Regions from separate parts of the Paenibacillus sp. FSL L8-0663 genome, predicted to be linked through region 3. Evidence: riboswitches for the same ligand, from Rfam matches in the RefSeq annotation. Region 3 holds a riboswitch; each other region holds the start of a gene.

Region 1 (7,550 bases), 240 kb from region 3:
TGGCAGTAGGCAAGGCGATTGATCAAAAGGTAGAGCAAAAGCAGATCGTCAATGGACTCCGTTCGGAAGGACTTGCGATTATGCTTGGGGGTATTTTTAACGCGTTTCCTTATACAGCCTTCTCGCAAAATGTGGGTCTGATCTCGCTCACACGCGTCAAATCGCGGAACGTTATTTTTGCTGCGGGCGGTATCATGGTTGTTCTCGGTTTGCTGCCTAAGCTGGCTGCTTTAACGACAGTGATTCCTAACGCTGTGCTGGGCGGGGCGATGATCGTCATGTTTGGCTCGGTCGCTGCATCAGGCATGTCTATTTTGTCAGAAGTGGATCTGCGAAAGGAAAGCAATCTGCTGATCGCAGCATGCAGTATTGCTGTGGGCCTAGGTTCTGCCGTTCTGCCACAAATGTTCGACCAGCTGCCGAGCTTTGCCAAAATGTTGTTGCAAAATGGTATTGTTTCGGGCTCGATTACAGCGATTGTCTTGAACATCGTTTTGACGAGAAAACAAGGGGAATCGGTCAAAAGCGTGACGGTTCAGGAGGTTCCACAGGAGGTTTGATGATTAGAAATAAATAAAGATAGCCGGAGAGAGGACGTATGCCTCTTTTCCGGCTGTTTGGCATGGGGTTATCCAGATAGTAGATCCCCTTGCTGTCTGGGGATATATAGATAAACTGCGGAATGAAATGGGTAGCTCTAATTTGGTGCGTTTTCCAGTTTACTTACTAGAAGAATTTGCTAGAGCAGCGGGCGATATCATGGTATAATTTACCTTATGGATTTTGAATAGTGGTGGATGTTTTCGGACCACGGTGCAGCTTCCCGAAAGGGGGTGAAGCCGATGGTCAACCTTGTGTCGTGCTACGATGTGTTGCGTTGGATGGTTACGTTACTAAGCCTGGCGTTTAGTATTCGTAAACTTTATCGCTGGCTACGTCGAAAATTTCGGAACAAGCGAAAACCCACCGCGTAATTAGGTTGGCCCCTAACGGTGGGTTTCGTTTGCATTGACATTTAGTTATGCAGCGCGCCGTGGTGGTGATCCACAGCCTTTCAAGTCCTAAGAGTCTTTGCCGTTGGCGCGGCGAAGACTCTTTTTAGTATACGGACACGGTGGTTTACTCTATACCTAATTTTAACACTTCAATTGCGTGCACGCAATTGGAGGTTATGTCTTGTTTCTACCTTATCGTTCAAATTTAAATTATTGTGCAGCCTTTATTGACAAGCCTGTGACAACAAAATAAGATCGTAATGAAAAGAAATAAAGGAAGAAAACAGGTGTGAGCCGGACAACTCTATGTATGGGGTTTCGTAGAGACGATGTACATAGTTGTTGAGCATGTTCACTTAAAAGGGAAGTTCGGTTGATTCCGACACGGGCCCGCCACTGTATACAGGCATCAGCAGGATACTGCTGGAGCTTTCAGAACAGCCACTGGAATTGTGAAGAACCGGGAAGGCCTGAAAGATACGCCTGGAGTCAGGAGACCTGCCTGTTTTGACATCACTGTCAGACCCACGGGATGCTGGGGAGGTGGTTAGGCGTGCTGCATACGGAATGTCTGAAACCGATCTGATCCCTTCTATGTTTTTGGAGTTGGCTTCGAGGTGAGTTCTGACATTTTATATTGAAGGCATTTCTGACTGCTAATTAAGTGGTCTGGAATGCTTTTTTCGCGTTTTGCGTTAGGTTTATGCGATTTTACAAGATAGAGGGGGATTCATCGAATGATAAGCAGTCGTAGTAGGCGTTCATGGTTGATATGTACAGGGGTGATGCTGCTGCTGGCAGTTATGGCTCTTTCGGGATGTGCCAGCAATAGGACGTCGGATAGCTCCGGCAAGGGTGAAAACGCGTCAGCACAACAAACAGCGACAGATAAAAAGCTGGTAATGGCGTATACATGGAAACCGTCAGGCGTTGACCCGCATGGAGATAATAGCTGGGATGTGATGCGATCCGGTGCAGGTGAGACACTGGTACGTTTGAATGAAAAGCTGGAGCCTGTGGCTTGGCTGGCAAAGGAGTGGAAGCAGGATAGCCCTACAGTTTGGACGTTCAGCTTGCAGGATAAAGTCACTTTTCATAATGGAAAAAGTATGGGTGCAGCAAGTGTAAAAGCGTCTTTGTTACGCTCTATTGAGAAAAGCCATCTGGCGAAGGATTTACTGAATGTGAAGTCCATTGATGTAAGCGGCCCGCTGGCCTTGAAGATCACGACAAACCAGCCGAATGCGGCGTTGGTGTCTAATCTAGCTGATCCATCGACGATTGTACTGGATGTGGCATCGATGAAAGATGAACAGAGTTACCCAGCGATGACAGGCGCCTTTAAAATCAAAGCGTTCAACAAGGACCAATCGTTGGTCGTGGAGCGTTATGACGGATATTGGGGCGAGAAGGCACGACTGGCTGAAGCGACGATGAAGTTCATTACGGACGGGAATTCGCGCCTGATGGCGCTGCAATCCGGCGAGGTGGACGTAGCGACGGATATTCCGGTTGATAACGCAGAGGTACTGAAAAAGAACGGCAAGCTGCAAGTGCTGTCAGCTCCGTCCTTGCGCACCCATATGATCGTGTACAATATGGAATCGCCAGTATTCAAGGATGTGGCGAACCGTAAGGTGGTGGACAGCCTGATTCCACGCGCATCGATTGTGAGCGCCGTCATGAGGGACTTCGGTACGGAGGCAAGCAGCCCGTTCCCGAGCATTCTTCCCTTCGGTAAAGTTGAGCGTAAAGCGCTGGACGGAACGGCAGAGCAACTGTTGACGAAGGATGGCTGGCAGAAGGACGCCCAAGGGACATGGACTAAGCAAGGCAAGCCGTTCGAGGTTACGCTGCTGACTTTCCCTCAGCGTCCGGAGCTCTCTGTTATGGCTGAGGTCATCCAAAGCCAATTGCTGAAAGAGGGAATCCAGGTCAAGATTCGCAAGGTGGAAAATATCGACGAGGCGTTGACCAAAAACGATTGGGATTTTGCTATGTACAGTATGCTTACTGCTCATACAGGAGAGCCGCAATATTTTATGGACATGTTTTATTCTTCGAAAAGCGAAGCCAATGTAAGCCGTTATAGTTCCAAACCGCTAGAGAGTATTCTGAACAGCTTGAAGCTGGCGAAGGATACAGCGCAGCGTAATGCCATGACACTACAAGCGCTGGATATCATCAATACGGATTTGCCACAGTCGTTCATTGTGCATCCTGATAATGTGTTTGGCGTGAAAAAAGGGGTGGGGGGGTTTACACCGCATCCGATCGAGTATTACTACATTACAGCGCAATCCGATATTGCGGAATAACGAGCTGCGTATCCTATGATTCGTTTTATACTGGAACGTGTGGCGCAGCTGCTTATCATTGTATTCGTGGTGTCCACGCTGACTTTTGTACTGATGCGGCTGGCCCCTGGAGACCCTGCTACCATTTTGCTCACCGCGCATAATATCCCTGCCTCTGAGGAGGCGTTGACGACGCTACGAAAGGAACTGGGCTTAAACGAACCGCTTCATATTCAATATGTGAACTGGCTGCGGGATGTGTTCACAGGGCATTGGGGCACTTCGTATGTATCCAAGGAGTCGGTGCTAGCCGAACTGTGGAACAGACTTCCTGCTACTGTGGAGCTAGCTGCTGCGGGCTTCGCCGTCATGACGGTGCTTACGCTGGGGCTGGGGCTAGCTGCCTCGCTAAAAATCAGCGGCCCACTGGATCGTCTGGGCAGGCTGTTCGCCCTGCTGGGATCGTCGATCCCCTCTTTTTGGTTTGGTTTTCTGTTGATCTATCTATTCTCCGTTCGCTTGGGCTGGCTCCCATCCATGGGAAGGGAGGACTGGACACATCTAGTGCTCCCAGCGCTGACTCTTGGCGCAGGTTTGGGAGCTGTGCAAGCACGCGTACTGCGCGCTCAAATGCTGGAGCTGGGTGACCGGAATTTTGTGAAAGCAGCGAAGGCTCGAGGCTTTTCACGTTTGCATATCCTGTTTTTTGAGATATTTAGGCATGCGGTTCTGCCTATAATTACACTGCTAGGTACCAATCTATCATTTATGCTGGCAGGTAATGTGATTGTAGAGACCATTTTTTCATGGCCGGGGTTGGGCAAGTATTTTATAGATGCGATTACACAGCGAGATTATCCGGTGATTCAGGGGTATGTTATTTTCGCCGTATTTTTAATTGTAGGAGTTCAGTGTTTGGTGGATGTGGTCCAGACGGCGATAGATCCGAGGCTACGTTTGCGTTAAGGAGGAAGCTGAAAATGAAAAAGATACGGCTTTCCTTTCAAGGGAGCTTGCTGGCAGGAGGCGTACTGTTTGGTCTGATCGTGCTGCTTGGGTTATTGGCTCCATGGGTCGCTCCTCATGATCCTCTCCAAGTGGACCTTTTGAACCGTCTGGCACCACCCAGCCGGAAATATCCTTTCGGTACGGATCATCTGGGCCGGGATGTGCTATCACGGCTAATTTACGGGATTCGGATGAGCGTGCTAATCGCATGTGCGATTACTGTAGCTACGTTGTGCTTCAGTCTGCCTATAGGGTTGCTTATTGGTTATGTGCGCGGACGCGTGGACCAGCTGGTTATGCGAGGAATCGACGGGGTACTGGCTTTTCCTGATATTATTTTAACAGTGGCAATTGTCGGTATTTTGGGTCCGGGTTTTGTTAACATGACCCTTGCGATTATTGCGGTACGGTGGGCGGGCTATGTCCGATATATCCGTAGTCTGGTTCAAAAAGCTTGTCAGGAGGACTACGTTCGGTATGCCCGTTTATCCGGCAATTCACACGTACGTATACTGAGCCGTTATGTATTGCCACAAGCGTTGCCGCAATTGTTGGTTTATGCGGTATGGGATATCGGACGCGTGGTGCTGATGATCGCTGGGCTGTCCTTTCTTGGACTGGGGGTACAGCCGCCCAAGCCAGAGTGGGGCGTGATGCTGCATGATGCCACCTCATATTTTCAGGTGGCTCCGCATGTCATGATTTTCCCAGGCTTGGCGATTATGCTATTCGTACTTGCCTGCCAGCTTTTGGGCGACCGCTTTTCGGAAAAGGAGGCGGCCAAATAGTGGAGGATCAAACAGCCCTTGGGGGCAAGGATACGATAGAACAAGTGGCAGGTCGAAAACCGTTGTTACACGTGGAACATTTGGAAATCTGCCGCACAGGCGTAGGAGCAAGCAGAAGTGGGAGCAAACCACTGCTGCGTGATGTGAGCTTTTCCATATATTCAGGGGAGATTGTGGTCCTGACTGGACCGAGCGGATGCGGCAAGAGCCTGACCGCTCACGCAATCGCAGGCATGCTGGAGCCAGGTATCGGTGTTACGCATGGGCGTATCTACTATAACGGGGAAGACATTCTCCCGTTCCAGGAACGGCGCTGGCAAAGGCTGCGCCGAGAGGATATTGCCCTGCTCATTCAACAATCGCTGAGCGGGTTAAACCCGATCCGGACTGTCCGCGCCCAGCTGATGGATACGCTTAGACTGCACGGGCGGCGTTGGATGCCGCATGACCAGATGGAGCCGGAGCACGCTGGTGCTGCATTATCCCACAATGCACCGCAGCAAGTCCACCCACTGGGCGTGCTGCCACGGATACGGCAGATGCTGAGCCGTGTCTCGGAGATAGCCAGAGGAGGCGCTAATCCAGTGCGGGAGGCCTATTTGCGCTCTCTGCTCTGCAAGGTAGGGTTTGAAGATCCTGAGCATATTTTGTCGTCGTATCCTTTTGAACTAAGCGGAGGCATGTGTCAAAGGGTGCTGCTGGCTGCCATGCTAAGCTCCGGTCCGAGCCTCTTTATTGCCGACGAGCCGACTACGGCGCTGGATGTGATCAACCGCGACAAGGTCTTGGCATTGCTGCAACAGTTGAGAGAAGACTTTGATCTCACCATATTGTTGATCTCACATGATCGCCAGGGTATGAGTCGCATAGCAGATCGAGTGTTGGAGATGAGCCCGGAAGGAAGGATGCACCAGTGATGCTGGAATTGAAGAATGTGACAAAAGCATACCCTGTCCGCAAACGGAGAAAAGGTTGGTTCAGCACGCAAGATAGCGAACAGGCCGTGAAGAAGGTGAGTCTGGAGCTACGACAAGGAGAATGTCTTGGACTGGTTGGAGAAAGTGGAAGTGGCAAAAGCACGCTGGCACAATGTATTCTGGGGCTGGAGTCGTTGACCTCAGGAGAGATTTGGCTGGATGAACAGCCCATTCACACCGGAAAGATGAAGGATGTTCAGCTGTACAAGCGAATCCAGTTGGTTGCACAGGATTCGTCCTCCTCGCTACATCCCCGTATGACCATTCGAGATATTTTAATGGAGCCAATCCACAACTATTTCCCTGAGCGAAAAGCGCAGGCGCTGGATATTTGTCTGTCTCTATTGGAATCGGTAGGATTAGAGGCTGACAGTCTGGAAAAATACCCAGCTCAGCTGAGTGGCGGACAAAAGCAGCGGGTATGTATTGCCCGAGCTTTGGCGGTGGAGCCAAATATTATCTTGTTCGATGAATCGATCGCCAATCTGGATACGACAACGCAGTCTTCTGTATTGGACATGCTCAAGAGAATGCAGGTGGAACGTCAGTTGTCCTACCTATTTATCACTCACGATCTCCCATCTACTCGTCAGTTTTGTGACCGCGTTGCCGTCATGGTTCAGGGGGAGATTGTGGAAATATTTAAGGAATGGGATGAAGAATTGCTACAGCATGAGTACACGCGTACTCTATTTCAAACGTTGGCGAATTAAGCCATAAGTTTAGGATTTTTCAAAATCCTCATTTCACAAATTTAAAAGAAATAAGAGGGTTGCTTGTCGAATAGTGTTGACAAAATTGAGCGTGATACCTATTCTAAATATGATTATGATAATCATTATCACATATATAGAAAAGGGGAAATACATTGATGTCCGTTCGACACCGCAAGACTGCTACCCTTATGTTGGTGGCGCTCCTCTTATTATCCGTTGTTTTGGGCTGCGCAAAGCAGGAGAACACACCTGCATCCACCTCTACTGACGGAGCTGCCAATGAAAAGTCGATCACGCTATCGTGGCCGCGTGACATTGGCACGATGAATCCTCATGTATACAATCCTTCCCAACTTTTTGCACAATCCATGGTTTATGAGCCGTTAGTCAGCTACAAGCAAGGAGGCAAGCTGGAACCTGCTTTGGCTGAATCCTGGACTATTTCCAAGGACGGTAAGACATATACGTTTAAGCTGCGCAAAGATGTGAAATTTTCGGATGGTACGCTATTTAATGCGGCCATTGTCAAAAAGAACTTTGACGCTATCATGAAAAATGAGAAGACGCACAGCTGGCTTGGTATAGTAGGCGTTCTCGACAAAACTGAAGCCGTAGATGACAGCACCTTCCGAATGACGCTCAAAGAGCCATACTACCCAGTGCTTCAGGATTTGTCTGTCGTTCGCCCGTTCCGTTTTCTGGGTGAAGCCGGGTTCCCGGATGATGGAGATACGTCCAAAGGAATCAAGAAACCTGTAGGTACAGGACC
Region 2 (7,550 bases), 3.8 Mb from region 3:
ATAACAGGCTGCTATCTGTATTGGGTGAAGTGCTGGAGGAGGAGGAGCGGCGTGACAGTTAGCTTGATTATCCTGGCAGCCTATCTATTGGACAGGCTGATCGGTGACCCGAGGTGGTTGCCGCATCCAGTCATCGGTATGGGACATGCCATTTCAGCATTGGAAAAAGTGATTCGCTGCCAGGTCCGAAGTGACCGAGGGCTGAAACGTGCAGGTATACTGCTTCCACTCATTGTGGCGGGAGGCTCCTTTGCGCTCGCCTGGGCGCTGTTGCAATTGCTTGCCTGGATTCATCCGTGGTTATCTGTCGGCGCAGAAATAGTGCTGATTGCGACCACGATTGCTTCCAAAGGACTAAAGGATGCAGGAATGGCAGTCTACCGAGCGTTGCAGGCGGATGACCTGGCTGCGGCACGGCGGGAGCTGGGCATGATAGTCGGGCGGGATACGCAGCAACTTGATGAGCCTGAGATTGTACGCGGTACGGTTGAAACGGTCGCTGAAAATATCGTGGACGCGATTATTTCCCCGCTTTTTTATGCCTTGATCGGGGGAGCACCCTTGGCGCTGGCTTATCGTGCTGTGAATACGCTCGATTCCATGGTTGGCTACAAAAATGAAAAGTATCTGCATTTAGGCTGGGCTTCAGCACGTCTAGATGATGTGGCTAACTACATTCCAGCACGCCTGACAGCGGCAATGCTTGTGATAGCGGCGTGGATGTACAAACGAGATGCTGCAAGAAGCTGGCGCACAGTCAAGCGAGACGCTCGTCTGCACCCAAGTCCGAACAGTGGCTTCCCGGAATCGGCTGTTGCTGGTGCATTGGGGATTCGTCTTGGAGGATATAATGTGTATCATGGCGTGCGCTCCTTTCGTGCATACATGGGGGATTGGATACGACCGCTAGAGTCGAAAGATATACGGCATACGATCCAGCTGATGTTCGCCGTGTCCAGTATGTTTGTAGGATTGTGTTTGTTAGGAGCCGCAGGTTGTTTTGCCTTGGGATGGGTGCGGTGAGGGTGAGGAGTGACACACTGAATAATGATCGAGCAGGAAGTGACATTTCTTGAAACAAGATATAGCAGCAAAAAGGACAGTAGAATACGCACAAAGACCGAACTCACAGGAGGATAAGGTGCCGTATGATGCTAAAGAAGATCTGCATTGGGATATGGAGCTCGTGTTAGTTCGTCACGGCACAACCTTATGGAACAAGGAACGTCGATATCTGGGACACTCCGACTTAGGTTTGCTACCGGGGGCAGAGCAGGAATTAAAGCCTTTGCAGGAAAAATTGCAAGGTCAGTCCTTTGCTCGAATCTATTGCAGCGACTTAATGCGATGTCGCCAGACCTTGCAGATCATTGTGCCGGAATCAGAATTGGCGTCTGGAATTTCCCTATCTACTATGTCTCCTATGATGGAACCATGTCTGCGAGAGCTTCATTTTGGCGAGTGGGATGGAAAAACGTATGACATGCTCAAGGATGTGTCGTTGTATCGGGCTTGGATTGATGAGCCGCAACGGATCACCCCACCTGGAGGAGAATCTTGGACAGATTTTGTAAATCGTCTGCGGAAATTTCTTGACTCTCTGTATGAATGGCGTGTTGCTATGGAAGTTCAACCCATGGATTTGACTGCTGCGCCGCCCTCTGTTTTGGTCGTTACGCATGGTGGCGTAATTCGTCAGCTTGCTTGCATGCTGATACCGGGCCATGATTTTTGGAGTCTGAATCCGAGGCCGGGAGAAGCATTTAGGATTCGATTGAGGCTGGCAGGACCGCACAATTACATAGCGGAAATGCTTCCTCATTAGGTTAGACACCAGCGGATAAAGAGGCTGTTTGGGTTGTAAGCCGCCTCATTTTAACCTATAATCATCAAGTAAAAGAACGGCTTGACTACCACTACATCAAATATCCAGCAGACGAGGTCGGCGCAGCGTGATGAAACTATGGTTTCCCTCCCTGCGCTGTTAAAAGGGAAGTCGGTGTGAATCCGGCGCGGTCCCGCCACTGTAAATGGAAACATGCCCGTTAGTCCTCTTTATATGTTACTAAGCATATGAAAGAATTTCAGGACATGTATTTTACCATAAGTCAGGATACCTGCCCGTCCGCCTGTCACCATAATCCTTCGAGGAAAGGATGACGTGTTCGCAGTGACTGTCCATGCGGAAAGAAGCTGCCGCCTGCGCACGATCTGCGCTAACGTGACCCCTGTGTCCTGATATGAGGATGCGGGGGTTTTTGATAGGAAAAGAAGGCTAGATTTAGAAGATATCTGATGATGTTCAAGTAACGCTCTTAACGATTTATTTATGAAGGGGTGCAAATCATGGCAGGAAAAAAAATAAAGGTGTGGACAACAGGTCTATTGGCTCTGATTTTGGCAGTTGTGCTGAGTGCATGTGGCGCTAATGGAAAAAATGCAGAAAATAAAGAGGGTCAGGCTTCTTCACAGCAGCCGGGACAGGCAGTAAACGCACAAGAGCCTCCGGGCAAAACGGTTTACCCGCTCACAGTTAAAGATGCAACAGGACAGGAATTTACATTCAAAAAAGCGCCGGATAAAATCGTTTCCGTCTCCCCGGCAGAAACCGAGGCGTTGTTCGCCATTGGGCTGGATAAGGAAATTGTCGGCGTCTCCGACTACTCTGATTACCCGGAAGCAGCTACGAAAAAGCCTAAAGTGGGCGGTATTATGAAACCGAACGAAGAGGCGATCATTGCTGCGAACCCGGAAGTCGTTTTTGCAGGGATATCACTTAGTGAACAGGCTACGACCAAGCTGCGCGACATGGGAATTATGATTTTTAAAACGGAACCGAAGACAGTGGAAGATGTCATGGCTAACATCGAATTGTATGGGAAAATCACCGATCATCAGAGAGAAGCAAGAGCGGTGACTGACAAGATGAGAGCAGATGTAGCAGAAGTAAAAGAAGGAATTAAAAATATCGGTAAAGGGCAGAAGCTGCGGGTATACGTCGAGTTTTCACCAGGCTGGACAGTGGGTAAAGGCGAGTTTATGGACGAGCTGATTACGTTGGCGGGCGGCGAAAATGTAGGTGCCACGCAGAAGGGGTGGTACCAAATCAGTGAGGAAAATATTATTGCTGCGAACCCTGACGTGATTTTGTACAGCAAAAGTGTCAAGGACGACAAAACGGGCCAGACGCTCGGTGATATCATTAAAGCTCGCAGTGGATGGGATCAAATATCGGCTGTTCGCCACAACCGGGTATTTGCCGTGGATGATAATTTGATCAGTCGTCCGGGTCCACGCGTAACGGAAGGTCTCAAGGAAGTGGCCAAGGGCGTGTATCCTGAAATTTTCAAATGAACCGTAAACTGATCGGCTTTGGAGGGACAGGTCTTGTCCTGCTGTTGCTGACGCTGCTGCTCTGTCTTGGCATCGGCTCGGCCAAGCTTCCGGTCAGCCAAATCACGGGCATTCTGGTTAACCACCTACCGTGGTTAGGCGATACGTTTACACCGGATTGGAATACATCCTCAGAGCAGATTATTTTGAAGGTCAGATTGCCACGAGTGTTACTGGGAATGTTGGTAGGAGCAGCGCTGGCGCTGGCGGGAGCCGGATTTCAGGGTGTGCTGCGTAATCCTTTGGCTGATCCGTATACACTGGGGGTATCCTCGGGGGCTTCGGTAGGAGCGGCAGTACTGATTTATTGGGGCCTTCAATTTTCATTTGTTGGCATATGGACGCTGCCGCTAGTGGCATTTACGACCGGAATGCTTACGCTGTGGATGGTGCTGACGTTGGCACGGGAAGGTGGGAAAATTCCGACACAAAGTCTCATTTTGTCGGGTGTGGTGATGCAATCCTTTCTGGGAGCGGTTGTTTCCTTTCTGACAGCCATGTCGAAGGAGACGGTCAATGAAATATTGTACTGGACGATGGGAAGTCTTAGTCTGCGCGGTTGGTCATATACAGGAATCCTTTTACCTTATGTGGTCATAGGGCTGGTATTTCTATGGAACCGGGCACGTGTGCTGAATATTTTGGCTTTGGGTGAACGTCAGGCGGCGCACATGGGAGTTCATGTAGATGCGACGAAGCTATCTGTTCTGATTATTTCCACGCTGCTGACAGCAGCCGCTGTCTCGGTATGTGGTGTGATTGGCTTTGTGGGACTCGTTGTACCGCATATCATTCGTCTGGTGACAGGTCCTGATTACCGGATGATTGTTCCATTATCTGCGCTCGGTGGAGCTATTTTTATGGCTTGGGCAGATACGGCGGCTCGCACGTTGTTAGCCCCCACAGAAATTCCTCTGGGCGTAATGACGGCCTTTGTTGGGGCACCGTTCTTCGCATATCTCCTGTACCGGAACAAGAAGCTGCGCAGGGGGGAACTACTGTGACAGAACAAAGTGAATCACAGAAGGTGCGTAATCGGGCATTAGAGGTAGTGGGTCTGACACGTGCCTATGGAAAGTTCCATGCGTTAAAGAATATAAGCTGGAGCGTCGCCGAAGGAACTTGGTGGGGGATCATTGGTCCAAACGGCAGTGGAAAATCAACCTTGCTGCATTTGCTTTCCGGTGTAGATCAGCCAACTTCAGGCAACGTTCATATTTATGGCAAAAAGGTCGGTAGCTACAGCAGAAAAGAGCTTTCCCGACTCATAGCCGTACTCCAACAGGAAGGGCTTCCTCCAGTGGGATACACCGTTAGGGAAGTCGTAGAAATGGGACGTTTTCCCCATCAGGACTGGCTAGGCAGGGAAAAGGGTGTTGATGTGGAGGCGATCACGGATCGCGTGCTGGAGCGATTGGGACTTACCACGCTGGCGGACAGAGCATTGGACCGTTTGAGTGGGGGACAGCGACAGCGTGTAGCCTTGGCAAAGGTGATGGTGCAAGAGCCACGAATATTGCTGCTGGACGAGCCTACGACCTACCTAGACTTGCGCTATCAGCTTGAATTTATGGAACTGCTGGCAGATTGGCGCCAAGAAACGGGTGTGACGATCATTGCGGTCTTGCATGATCTTAACTTGACAGCCCAATTTTGCGAAGATTTGCTTGTACTCAAGGATGGAATGGTTGAAGGATTGGGAGCTTCATCGAAGTTATTAACCGAGGATCGGATTCGACGAGTATACGGTGTTGAGCCTGTGATGCTTCCGCATCCTGATAGCGGTGTGCCGCAGCTCTTGCTGCGCAGGAGCGCTTCGGATACAGCAGATTAAATAAACGATGAAACACACTTAAAAAGAGCAGGGAGTGGAAGGTATGAACGACAAGCTGCGTCAGCTGATCGATAGCATTGCCCAGCCGGATGGGGTGGCGGCCTCGGCAGCTTCAGCCCATTTGGACCAATTAACAAAGCCACCGGGAAGTCTTGGAAAGTTGGAAAGTGTGGTCATTCAGCTAGCAGGAATTACAGGAGTGGATAAGCCTGAATTCGATCGTAAAACGGTTATGGTCATGGCTGCGGATCACGGGGTGTGTGAAGAGGGAGTCAGTGCCTTTCCGGCTGAGGTTACACAGCAAATGCTGTATAACATGCTGTCAGGTGGCGCAGCAATTAATGTGCTGGCACGCCATGCGGGCGCAGATGTCAAGGTGGTAGATGTTGGCGTGAATGCGGATGTCGCTCACGCGAATCTGGTGGACCGAAAGGTACGCATGGGTACTTCGAATATAGCTAAAGGGCCAGCGATGCTGCGTACTGAAGCGGAACAGGCGATTTTGACCGGAGCTGAAGCTGTAGCAGAAGCGGTCAAAGGTGGCACACGGCTATTCGTTACTGGAGAGCTGGGCATCGGGAATACCACAGCCAGCGCTGCGGTCGTATGTGCTCTCACCGGGCTGGAGCCGGAAGTTATCGTAGGCCGGGGGACGGGTGTAGATATGGCTGGGCTTACCCGTAAAATAGCGGTTGTCTGCCGCGCATTGGACGTGAACCAGCCAGATGCAAATGATGCGCTCGACGTGCTCACTAAGGTCGGCGGTCTGGAGATTGCCGCCTTGGCAGGAGTTATCCTCGGCGCAGCCGCACATCGCTGTCCAGTCGTGTTGGACGGCTTTATTTCCGGCGCAGCTGCCCTCGCAGCGCGTGCACTTGCGCCTGCAAGCGCTGCGTACATGCTCGCTTCGCACGCCTCGGACGAGCGCGGGCACGCGGCGGTGCTCCGCGAGCTCAAGCTGGAGCCCATGCTTCATTTGGACATGCGGCTCGGGGAGGGCACAGGTGGTGCGCTTAGCTTGCACCTGATTGATGCGGCGTGCCGCATTATGCGCGAAATGGCGACCTTTGCCGATGCAGGCGTATCGGACGGTCAGGGAGCCGCGCAGCGATGAAAGCGCTCGTGACCGGCGGGGCACGCAGCGGGAAAAGCGGCTTTGCCGAGCGATTATGCATGTCGCGCGCGCCTGGCGCATGCTACATTGCAACGGCGCAGGCCTACGACATGGAGATGAAGGAGCGCATCGCCCTTCATCGGGTCCAGCGCGAGTCTGCCGGGTACGACTGGCAGACGCTGGAGGAAGCGCAGGCGCTGCCGGAGCTGCTGCGACGGCTTGGCGGCGATCAAGCGTCGCAGCCATCACCCGCGCCTATGGTGTTAGTCGACTGCCTGACCCTGTGGCTGTCGAACGTGCTGCTGGCCGCAGGCGAGGACGGCGAAGCTGCGTCCAAAGTTGCCATTAATGAACTGACGGCAGCTGTGGAGCAGTATCCGGGGCAGCTTGTCATCGTGACCAACGAGGTTGGTGACGGTATTGTGCCCGAATATCCGCTTGGTCGGCTGTATCGGGATTTGAGTGGGGTTATGAATCAGCGGATTGCCCGTCTTTGTGATGAAGTATTTTTGGTGACGGCGGGTATTCCCGTAGAACTCAAACGGCTGGAATATAAGCTATGAGCCGCGAACGTCAGGCTGTTGCTGCTGCTTTTCAATTTTTAACGCGTCTTCCGGTGAAGGCGGAATTGGATTTTTCCCCGGATTTGCTTAAACGCAGTGCAAGTTATTATCCGCTGGTGGGAGTGGTCATTGGCATCATCGTCTGGGGCTTTGCGGCGCTCGCTTCTATGGTGCTGCCGCCGTTGCCGTGTGCGATTCTTACTCTTGTTGTCTGGGTTTGGTTGACGGGTGGATTGCATTTGGACGGGTGGATGGATGCAGCTGATGCCTTGTTCAGCTACCGATCCCGTGAACGGATGCTGGAGATTATGAAGGATAGCCGTGTAGGGGCAATGGGCGTTATTGCTTGCGTGTTGCTGCTCATGCTCAAGGCTTCTTTGCTATATACGGTGCTGGTTGAACGGAATGTGTCTGGCTTGCTGCTGCTTCCGATGGTTTGGAGCCGCTGGTTTATGGTACATGCGATGAAGCGCTGGCCTAAAGCCCGTAATGATGATGGACTGGCTGCGCGTTTTGCTGATATGAGTGGTGGCCGCGTAGGGTTGGCCGTATTCTGGGCTGTATTAGTGACCCTGAGTGCTGCCGTAGGACAATATCTTCTGGCAGGTTTGGCTACAGCAACAAGGGATACTGGGAATCTGTCGTT
Region 3 (7,550 bases):
GCGGTTTAAATTCTGTTTTGAAATCCATGGTAGACCACTCCCTTATGGAAAATTAGAAAATAGTTTAGGAAAATGACAATTCATTGCTACTAAATCATGGATACCTCTAAAAAACACCTGTTTTAAGATGACTATATTTTAAATACATGCCAGAAGTCGTTCCTGATGAACTGGACTCGCAGGGGTAAGGCTCAACTCAAATTGAAGTTTTCTCTTTTGCTGTACGCAGTGCGTTGATGACTCCGTCGAAATGATCAAATACTGTGCCAAATTCCACTTCCGGCCTGGAAATCAAAAGTACGTGAATCCCCAGCTCCAATGCAGATTGAACCTTTTCATCCACTGCTCCCGTGCTTCCGCTTTCCTTGGTGACCATCACGGTCGTGCCATAGTGCTTGTACAATGCTTCGTTCATCTCGCGGGAAAAGGGTCCCTGCATGGCAATAATATTTTTTTGCTCCATGCCCAGTTCGCCGCATTTCTCCATATTGTCCAGGCGCGGCAGCATGCGTATAACCAGACGAATCTCCGGATCTCCGAGTAAATGCTTGGTGAACGTGCCGAGCGTCTTACTGCCTGTCGTAAGCATTACAGAACCTTTGAGTTGCTTCGCTTGTAATGCGGCCTCTTCATAGGAAGACACGATGTGGAGCAACGGATGATTGTCATATACAAGTCCTGTCCGCTCATAGCGAATATAAGGAACCCCGGACTCGCGAGCGGCTGTCATCGCATTCGCATGTGCTTCTTCTGCAAAAGGATGACTGGCATCAACAACCGCCTGTATTCCAAGCTCCCGAATCATTGCAGCCATTTCATCGGCTGTCATTCGGCCTGTACGTACGTCTAGTCCCGCTTCAGACAAGCTGGCTGCCGCGCTTTCGGTTACGACTGAGGTCAATACGTTGAAGCCATTGTCACGGATTTGCAGCGCCAATTCCCGAGCATCGCTCGTTCCGCATAGCATGAATATCATGAGCCCTTCACCTGCCCGCTTCCATTCACTACAGATGGCGTATGTGAATGCTCGTGATGGTGATCATGGTCATCATGGCTGTGAGCATGGACATGCTCATGAGTGTGATCGTGGCTGTGTGTATGGTGATCATGATGGTCGTGCTCATGTGTATGATGGTGGTGGTGATGTTCATGTTCATGATGATGATCGTGGTCATGATCGTGGTGATGATGGTGGTGCTCCTGCGCCTCCAGGCGGAACTGGCAGTTATCACAATTGGCTGTAACCTTGCCGAACAAACCTTCCTTAGCTCGCTCCAGCACCAGTTCAACCAATTGAGGATGGAAACCAAAATATCCGCCCATCTCCACTTGTAATGCAGGGTGAGCCTCGGCAAATTCCTGGGTCATTTCTCCGATGCGTTTAATCAGCACACCCGTGAACAGAAAATAGGGAAGCACGATAATCTTTTTGGCCCCCAATCGTACACAACGCTCCAATCCATCGGGAAAGGAAGGCTGCGTCACACCGATAAAGCTGCTCTCTACCCATGTATAAGAAAGCTTCTCCCACAGCATACGGGTGATTTTGAAAAAGTCACTGTTCGCATCTGGATCGCTACTTCCGCGTCCTAATACAAGTACCGCCGTTTCCTCGTCAGGTACCTCGACAGATGCCTCGACAGCGCTAATCATCCCCGCTGGAACTGCAACCGGCTGGGCCTCTTTCAAGCGGCTTAGCAGAATGCTGACGATTTTCTCGTGAACACCAATCGGACGTCCGTATACAAATTCCACCTGCGGATATTTCGCCTTTGCCCGGTCAATAGCCATCGGAATATCAATTTTGGCATGTACCGCTGCGAACAAAATAATCGGAATAAGAACGACACGCGTCGCCCCTTTCTCCACACAAGTTTGCATCCCATCAGCAATGCTGGGACGTGCCAGCTCCAAGAAACAGGTTTCCACGCACATATCCGGTACCCGATCTGCCACTGCCTGTGCAAATTCCAGCAGTTCCTGGTTCCCCTCCGGGTCCCGACTTCCATGTCCAACCAACAATATTGCATCCACTGCTGTTGTTTCCTCCTCTTTAATAGGGATAGCCTGCATGACGCCCTATTTTATATATATGCTTGTATCCCGTTCATCAGGCCTTCAGTCCATTAATCACCACAAACCGCATTCACTTCTACCGTTACTGGTGCATCTTCATGCCGGAACCCCGCAACGACACCTACACGCTTAAAAAATTTATGAAAGCGCTCATTCGGATGTCCTTTTTCCTTATATTCAGCGATGACATGCTCCACGATGTCCGTAATCTGATCACCCGGAATTCCTTCCGCTACAGGCTGAGCGGCATGAGCATTGCGGCCGAATTTTTTGCCACCGAGGAAGAGATCGTACCCACCCTTGCGATAGACGATTCCGATATCCTCTAGTACGGCTCCATAGCAGGCCATACCGCATCCGTTCAAAGCAATGCTCGTTTCCTTGGGTGCCTGTAATCCACCAAGTACAACCTGTAAATGCTCAGCCACAGGCACAGCGTCATCCTTCTCCATATTGCAGAAGTCGCACGCCTTTACCTTAAACACATCGCCAATCGGCATGACAATGAATCGTTCATCCCGTAGCCGCCCGACCAGTTCCTCGGGATCTGCACACGGCACGCGCAGCACGATCTGATGATCTGGCGTGTATTCCAGCTCGCCATCATCACCCGCTACCTCGGCGAGCAGCGCCATCTGGCGAGCGGTGAATTTCTTGTTTCCCACACCCGGGGAAACGCCCACCTCAAACAGCGCAGGCTTGCCAAAGCCGCCTGTCGCCATCCCGGCCGCGGCCCCTGCTCCGGCCACCGCCGACGTTCCGGCGGTGCTCTTGGCGGTAGGCGCTTGCCCGCTCCAGCGAGCGTTGGCTTCGCCAGGCAGCTTACCGCCGATAGCGAGGCGGCTTAGCGCCTCTGCCGCCAGCGATGCCGTGGCTGCGTCGGTTTGCACAGCAGTCGTTGCCTGCACGGCAGCCATCGCTTGCGGGCGTGCCTGCGTCGCAACCGCAGCGCCGCTCGCGGAGGGTCCAGCGGGCGTAGTCGGGGCTGCTCCTGCCTGCGGTGTACCCTCTTGCGCTCCCAGCGACCACGGCTCCGCTTCCGTGCGGAGACGCTGATGCGGCTTGAGCGCCTGCTCGGTCGCATCCAACGTGTATTTGCGCTGATATCCGCGCGGAGTCACGATCAAACCGTCATACACCGTCGTCGAGGAATTGCCGATGATTACAGTCGTCAGCATCCCGATGTCATGGTTCAGCATATCTTCCAGCGTCGTTACAATAACTTGCTGACGCTCACGATAAGCACTTTTCACCAACCCGACCGGAGTTTGCGGATCGCGGTAACGCAGCAAAATGGACTGCGTCTCCACAATCTGGCGGGTACGCCGACCACTGCGCGGGTTGTATAATGCAATCACAAAATCAGCTGAAGCCGCAGCTTCTACACGCTTCACAATCGTTTCCCACGGGGTCAGATGATCACTCAGACTGATCGTGCAAGCATCATGCATAACCGGCGCCCCCAGCAACGAAGCACAGGACTGAATTGCCGAGATCCCCGGTACGACTTCTACCTCAACCCCGTCCTCGCGTCGCCAGCCTTTTTGCATCAGCACTTCGTACACCAGCCCTGCCATACCATAGACTCCCGCATCTCCACTGGAAATGACAGCTACCTTCTTGCCCATCTCTGCTTGGCGAACCGCCTCCTGCGCACGGCTCACTTCCTCTGTCATCCCTGTGCGTACAATCTCCTGTCCGTTCAACAGCGGACGGATCAAATCAACGTAGGTATTGTAGCCGATAATGACCTCACTTTCGTCCAGCGCATCCAGCGCCCGTTTTGTGATATGTTCCATATCTCCTGGTCCAAATCCAATCACCAACAATTTTCCTAATGGGCTCATCGTACTCCTCCTATTCATCCTTTTCAGGGCAGCTATCCTATCTATTTCAATGATTTATGCACATCGTGTAACTTAAAAAAACCCCATCCTGCCCGGATGGGGTTTCTATGTACGTATCTCTCATCAGACGAACAAACAGCGTAAGAAGACACGATTTGTCTTCCTCCAGCCTGCCGTTGTTTTCCATCTGTCTGTTTACGCTTCAAACGCTGCTGCACGTTCATATCCACGCAAACCTCTAGCCAACATGGAAAAAGCAACGTGTGCCTGATTTCCTGATTTCGTACACCCATCCTCTCCGCGAAGGTTAACGGTGCATACAGATCAAGGTAGGTCTCCTGGCTTGGCATCAACGGATTCTTTCGTCTTCCCCGTTTTTCACGAGTGACCAATTAAAAAAATCCTCTTCCTTACAGTGGCGGGACCGCTCGGGATTTGCACCCGATTCCCTGTTACCCTTTGCTCAACCGCAAAGGCACCTTGTCTGTCCGCTATTTGATTATGGGTCTTATCATAACCTTGCCTCAATCAGTTGTGCAAGCACGAAAAAAGCTTTATTTCAAGTTCTGTGCTTTATTTTTTAACATATGTAGCAATTCGTCCGGGTCTGCGGAGATGCTCAGTAGCGCTGGATGCTCACTCCCGGTAAACCCCTCTTGCACACTATGACGCACCATTTCTACTAACGGGTCAAAATATCCATTCACATTCAGCAGCCCAATGGGCTTGCGATGAATGCCGATTTGCGCCCAGCATAGTACCTCGAACAGCTCTTCAAAGGTTCCCAAACCACCCGGAAGGGCAATAAAAGCATCGGCCATCTCGCTCATTGCCGCTTTACGCTCATGCATGCTTGCTACCTCAATAAATTCGGTAACTCCCCGATGAATGATCTCTGCATCAAATAACAGGGTGGGCATAATGCCAGTGACCTGACCGTCACCCGACAGCATTCCATCTGCCACCTCTCCCATTAGCCCCCTGCTAGAGCCGCCATAGATCAGACGGATATGATGGCGAGCCATGGCTTCTCCCAGTTTGCCTGCTGCCTCAACATATACCGATAAATGTCCAGGTCTGGACCCGGCAAATACGCAAATAGAATTCATTAACGTCTCAGCTCCTGTCCTAAGTAGCATCGAAACTTATTCATTATATTAGATAAACATTTTCGCTATAACAAAAATCTTTGTCGATGCATGTCCAACAAAAAAAGATAAAGACCTCGTAGGCCCTTATCTTTATTTTACTCTGTATCCCGAAATATAAGTTCATTTTTTAGCATCTGCATTTATAATTTTGATCTCATTTCAATGACCATTCATGATCTTCAGACCACAGCCATGCACCGAATCGTTATGTTCAAAATATTTGCCCAGCTCCACCATCATCGCGCCCATGCGCTCTTCGGTTGGAAACACGACTCGATCAATCCCTTCTTCCACAATGGACTGTGCAGTCACCTTCCCTACGGATACAGCAATCACATCCTCACGAAAAGCTTCCAGTAAATCCTCAATTCGATTTTGCTCTCTGGCATATTGGGCCAAAAATCGAATTTGCGGACCACTCGTGAATGTAACGGCATCAACATTACGATGGATAACATCCTCCAGTAACGCCTGCAATTTTGCTTCCTCGGGTGGGATATGCTTATAAGGAAGTACCTGGCGGGTCACTGCCCCCTGCTCGTCCAGCCATTTTACCAACCGTGGGGCTGGATCGCCATGCAGCTGCAACAGCACTTCCTTCCCCTTCAGATCGTATGGGGCGAAAGCTCCTGTCAATCCGATCAAACTTCCGTCCTCGTCTCGTACTGCTGGCGTAAAGCCACGCTTTTTGAGTCCATTGACCGTCTTGTAGCCCCGCGCTGCAATGTTGGAAGATTGCAGCAACTCTATAATCTGCTCAGCCACACCCATATCCTCTGCCATATCGAACAGGGCATCCAGCCCCATGCCTGTCGTGAAGATGTACCAGTCCGGAGGGTTCTTTACCCACGATACAACAGCGTTGCGCAGCTCGATATCATCTAGAAAAACAGTGCCCTGGGCCGGACGATGTACTGGCTCCCCTCCCATCTTCACAACTAGCAGCGCCATTTCGTCTGCTTTACGGGGACCAGCAAGAGCGACTCTCTTACCTGTCATGCGTTGTGCCATTCTGTTTCCTCCCTAGTAGAAGTCGTATTTCTTTCTACCAAGTATACAATCAGAGGGGTAAAAGACAAATAAGAATTACTTTTTCGATGAATACAGGAATCTTATAAGTGGGTGTGTCCTGTTCTGTCTCCCTGCCGGCTTTCTAGCTGACTACTGCTATCCCGCTCTCCGTTAGATGCCTTATCATCTCCGCCTTTCCCTTTAGATTTGGGTCGGAGCAACATCCATAGTACCAAGGGCATAAGTACAAAAAAAATGATCATCACCGCGGTCCACTCCCGGCTGAAATCAAAAACTTGCACGATGTTGGAGAACAGCATAAACGAACAGACATAACCTAACAAACCTACGGGCCAAACCATCAGACTCCCCCAGGCATGGGAGAACATACGCTTTACCGCCAAACTGGTAACGTACAGATCAATTCCGATCTTCGTAAGAAAGGTGGGTACGGTCAGTGCTGCCACGAACAAGTCGAACCGATCCAGAAAGTCCGTTAGCTGCAATTGACGCACCAGTTCATACGATGGATAGAACAGCCGTGACAAGATAGGAACACCAATAACCAACTCCGACTGCAACACCAGCATGATCAGAAAAGCGGTTCCGAGCAAATGCCCATACCACGCACTACGTCCATTATAACTCTTTCCAGAAATCACAAAGGGAACCATCAGGATATCGGCCATATATCCCAGCATGCGCCAGCTGCCCTTGATCACTCCCTCTACTTCTGGATGTAAGTAGGGTCTCAGCATCGAAAAATCCATATTACGCCCAAAAAAAAGTGGCATGGTCAACAGCGTCAAAATCAACATCGGCAAAAAAATCTCGGCCATATTCACGATGGTGCTTATTCCGCCTTTGGCCATAAATACCAGAGTTAACAGCACAATAAGAGAAGTGACCACAATCGGAGTCAGCGGCAAAAGCACAACCTCCACTAAATCTGTGATAATTCTCAAATCCCGTGCAAAAATGATCAGGAATAAAATAAGGTAGACTGCAAGCAGCATACGTCCCAGCACAGGATGAGAGCTCACCATCGCCTGCATTAGATCCTGGTCAGGAAAACGACGCTTGAGTTTCAACATCGCCCAGATCGGCAAGCATAGCACGATAGCCGCAATTATACAGGTCCAGTAGGCATGCTGATTCGCGTGATCCGCTGCCTGCGCCGGAGCATGTATAAGGGTAATACCGACCTCCATCAATACACCCAGCAGTACGATTTGTCTGGTTGTGAACTGTTTCATACAGGTCATCCTCCTTTTATCCGCAGGCATCCAATACACGATTTACAACGTAGGGGGGAGCCACATGTCAATAAAACGGGTCAGCCATGTAGCCACATAAACGGTGCTCTTCGTTGATGTTCCGTAAATCCAGATACCAATGCTAATAACATACAATACTCGAGAGACCCAACGATTGATGGCTGGTGCATTGTTAATATTTTTACGGT

Evidence for each region. Region 3 has a riboswitch for cobalamin ahead of cobJ (precorrin-3B C(17)-methyltransferase). Riboswitches for the same ligand answer to the same signal wherever they lie in the genome.
Region 1: another riboswitch for cobalamin. It lies ahead of MKY75_RS24380 (ABC transporter substrate-binding protein); the one in region 3 lies ahead of cobJ (precorrin-3B C(17)-methyltransferase).
Region 2: another riboswitch for cobalamin. It lies ahead of MKY75_RS06685 (ABC transporter substrate-binding protein); the one in region 3 lies ahead of cobJ (precorrin-3B C(17)-methyltransferase).

What each region holds. Positions count from the first base shown of each region.
Region 1 is NZ_JBBOYM010000001.1:5,494,529-5,502,078, reverse strand. It holds gene MKY75_RS24385 (nucleobase:cation symporter-2 family protein) at 1-560, shown strand, start outside; cobalamin riboswitch at 1,318-1,515, shown strand; gene MKY75_RS24380 (ABC transporter substrate-binding protein) at 1,733-3,313, shown strand; gene nikB (nickel ABC transporter permease) at 3,329-4,258, shown strand; gene MKY75_RS24370 (ABC transporter permease) at 4,273-5,088, shown strand; gene MKY75_RS24365 (ATP-binding cassette domain-containing protein) at 5,088-6,005, shown strand; gene MKY75_RS24360 (ABC transporter ATP-binding protein) at 6,002-6,778, shown strand; gene nikA (nickel ABC transporter substrate-binding protein) at 6,937-7,550, shown strand, end outside.
Region 2 is NZ_JBBOYM010000001.1:1,477,425-1,484,974, forward strand. It holds gene cobD (threonine-phosphate decarboxylase CobD) at 1-62, shown strand, start outside; gene cbiB (adenosylcobinamide-phosphate synthase CbiB) at 52-1,023, shown strand; gene MKY75_RS06680 (histidine phosphatase family protein) at 1,073-1,825, shown strand; cobalamin riboswitch at 1,948-2,139, shown strand; gene MKY75_RS06685 (ABC transporter substrate-binding protein) at 2,347-3,354, shown strand; gene MKY75_RS06690 (FecCD family ABC transporter permease) at 3,351-4,397, shown strand; gene MKY75_RS06695 (ABC transporter ATP-binding protein) at 4,394-5,227, shown strand; gene cobT (nicotinate-nucleotide--dimethylbenzimidazole phosphoribosyltransferase) at 5,271-6,341, shown strand; gene cobU (bifunctional adenosylcobinamide kinase/adenosylcobinamide-phosphate guanylyltransferase) at 6,338-6,904, shown strand; gene cobS (adenosylcobinamide-GDP ribazoletransferase) at 6,901-7,550, shown strand, end outside.
Region 3 is NZ_JBBOYM010000001.1:5,252,992-5,260,541, forward strand. It holds gene MKY75_RS23255 (precorrin-8X methylmutase) at 1-28, opposite strand, end outside; gene cobK (precorrin-6A reductase) at 197-976, opposite strand; gene MKY75_RS23265 (sirohydrochlorin chelatase) at 973-2,034, opposite strand; gene cobJ (precorrin-3B C(17)-methyltransferase) at 2,127-3,923, opposite strand; cobalamin riboswitch at 4,235-4,420, opposite strand; gene MKY75_RS23275 (LOG family protein) at 4,478-5,032, opposite strand; gene MKY75_RS23280 (uroporphyrinogen-III synthase) at 5,234-6,085, opposite strand; gene MKY75_RS23285 (GerAB/ArcD/ProY family transporter) at 6,187-7,341, opposite strand; gene MKY75_RS23290 (hypothetical protein) at 7,384-7,550, opposite strand, start outside.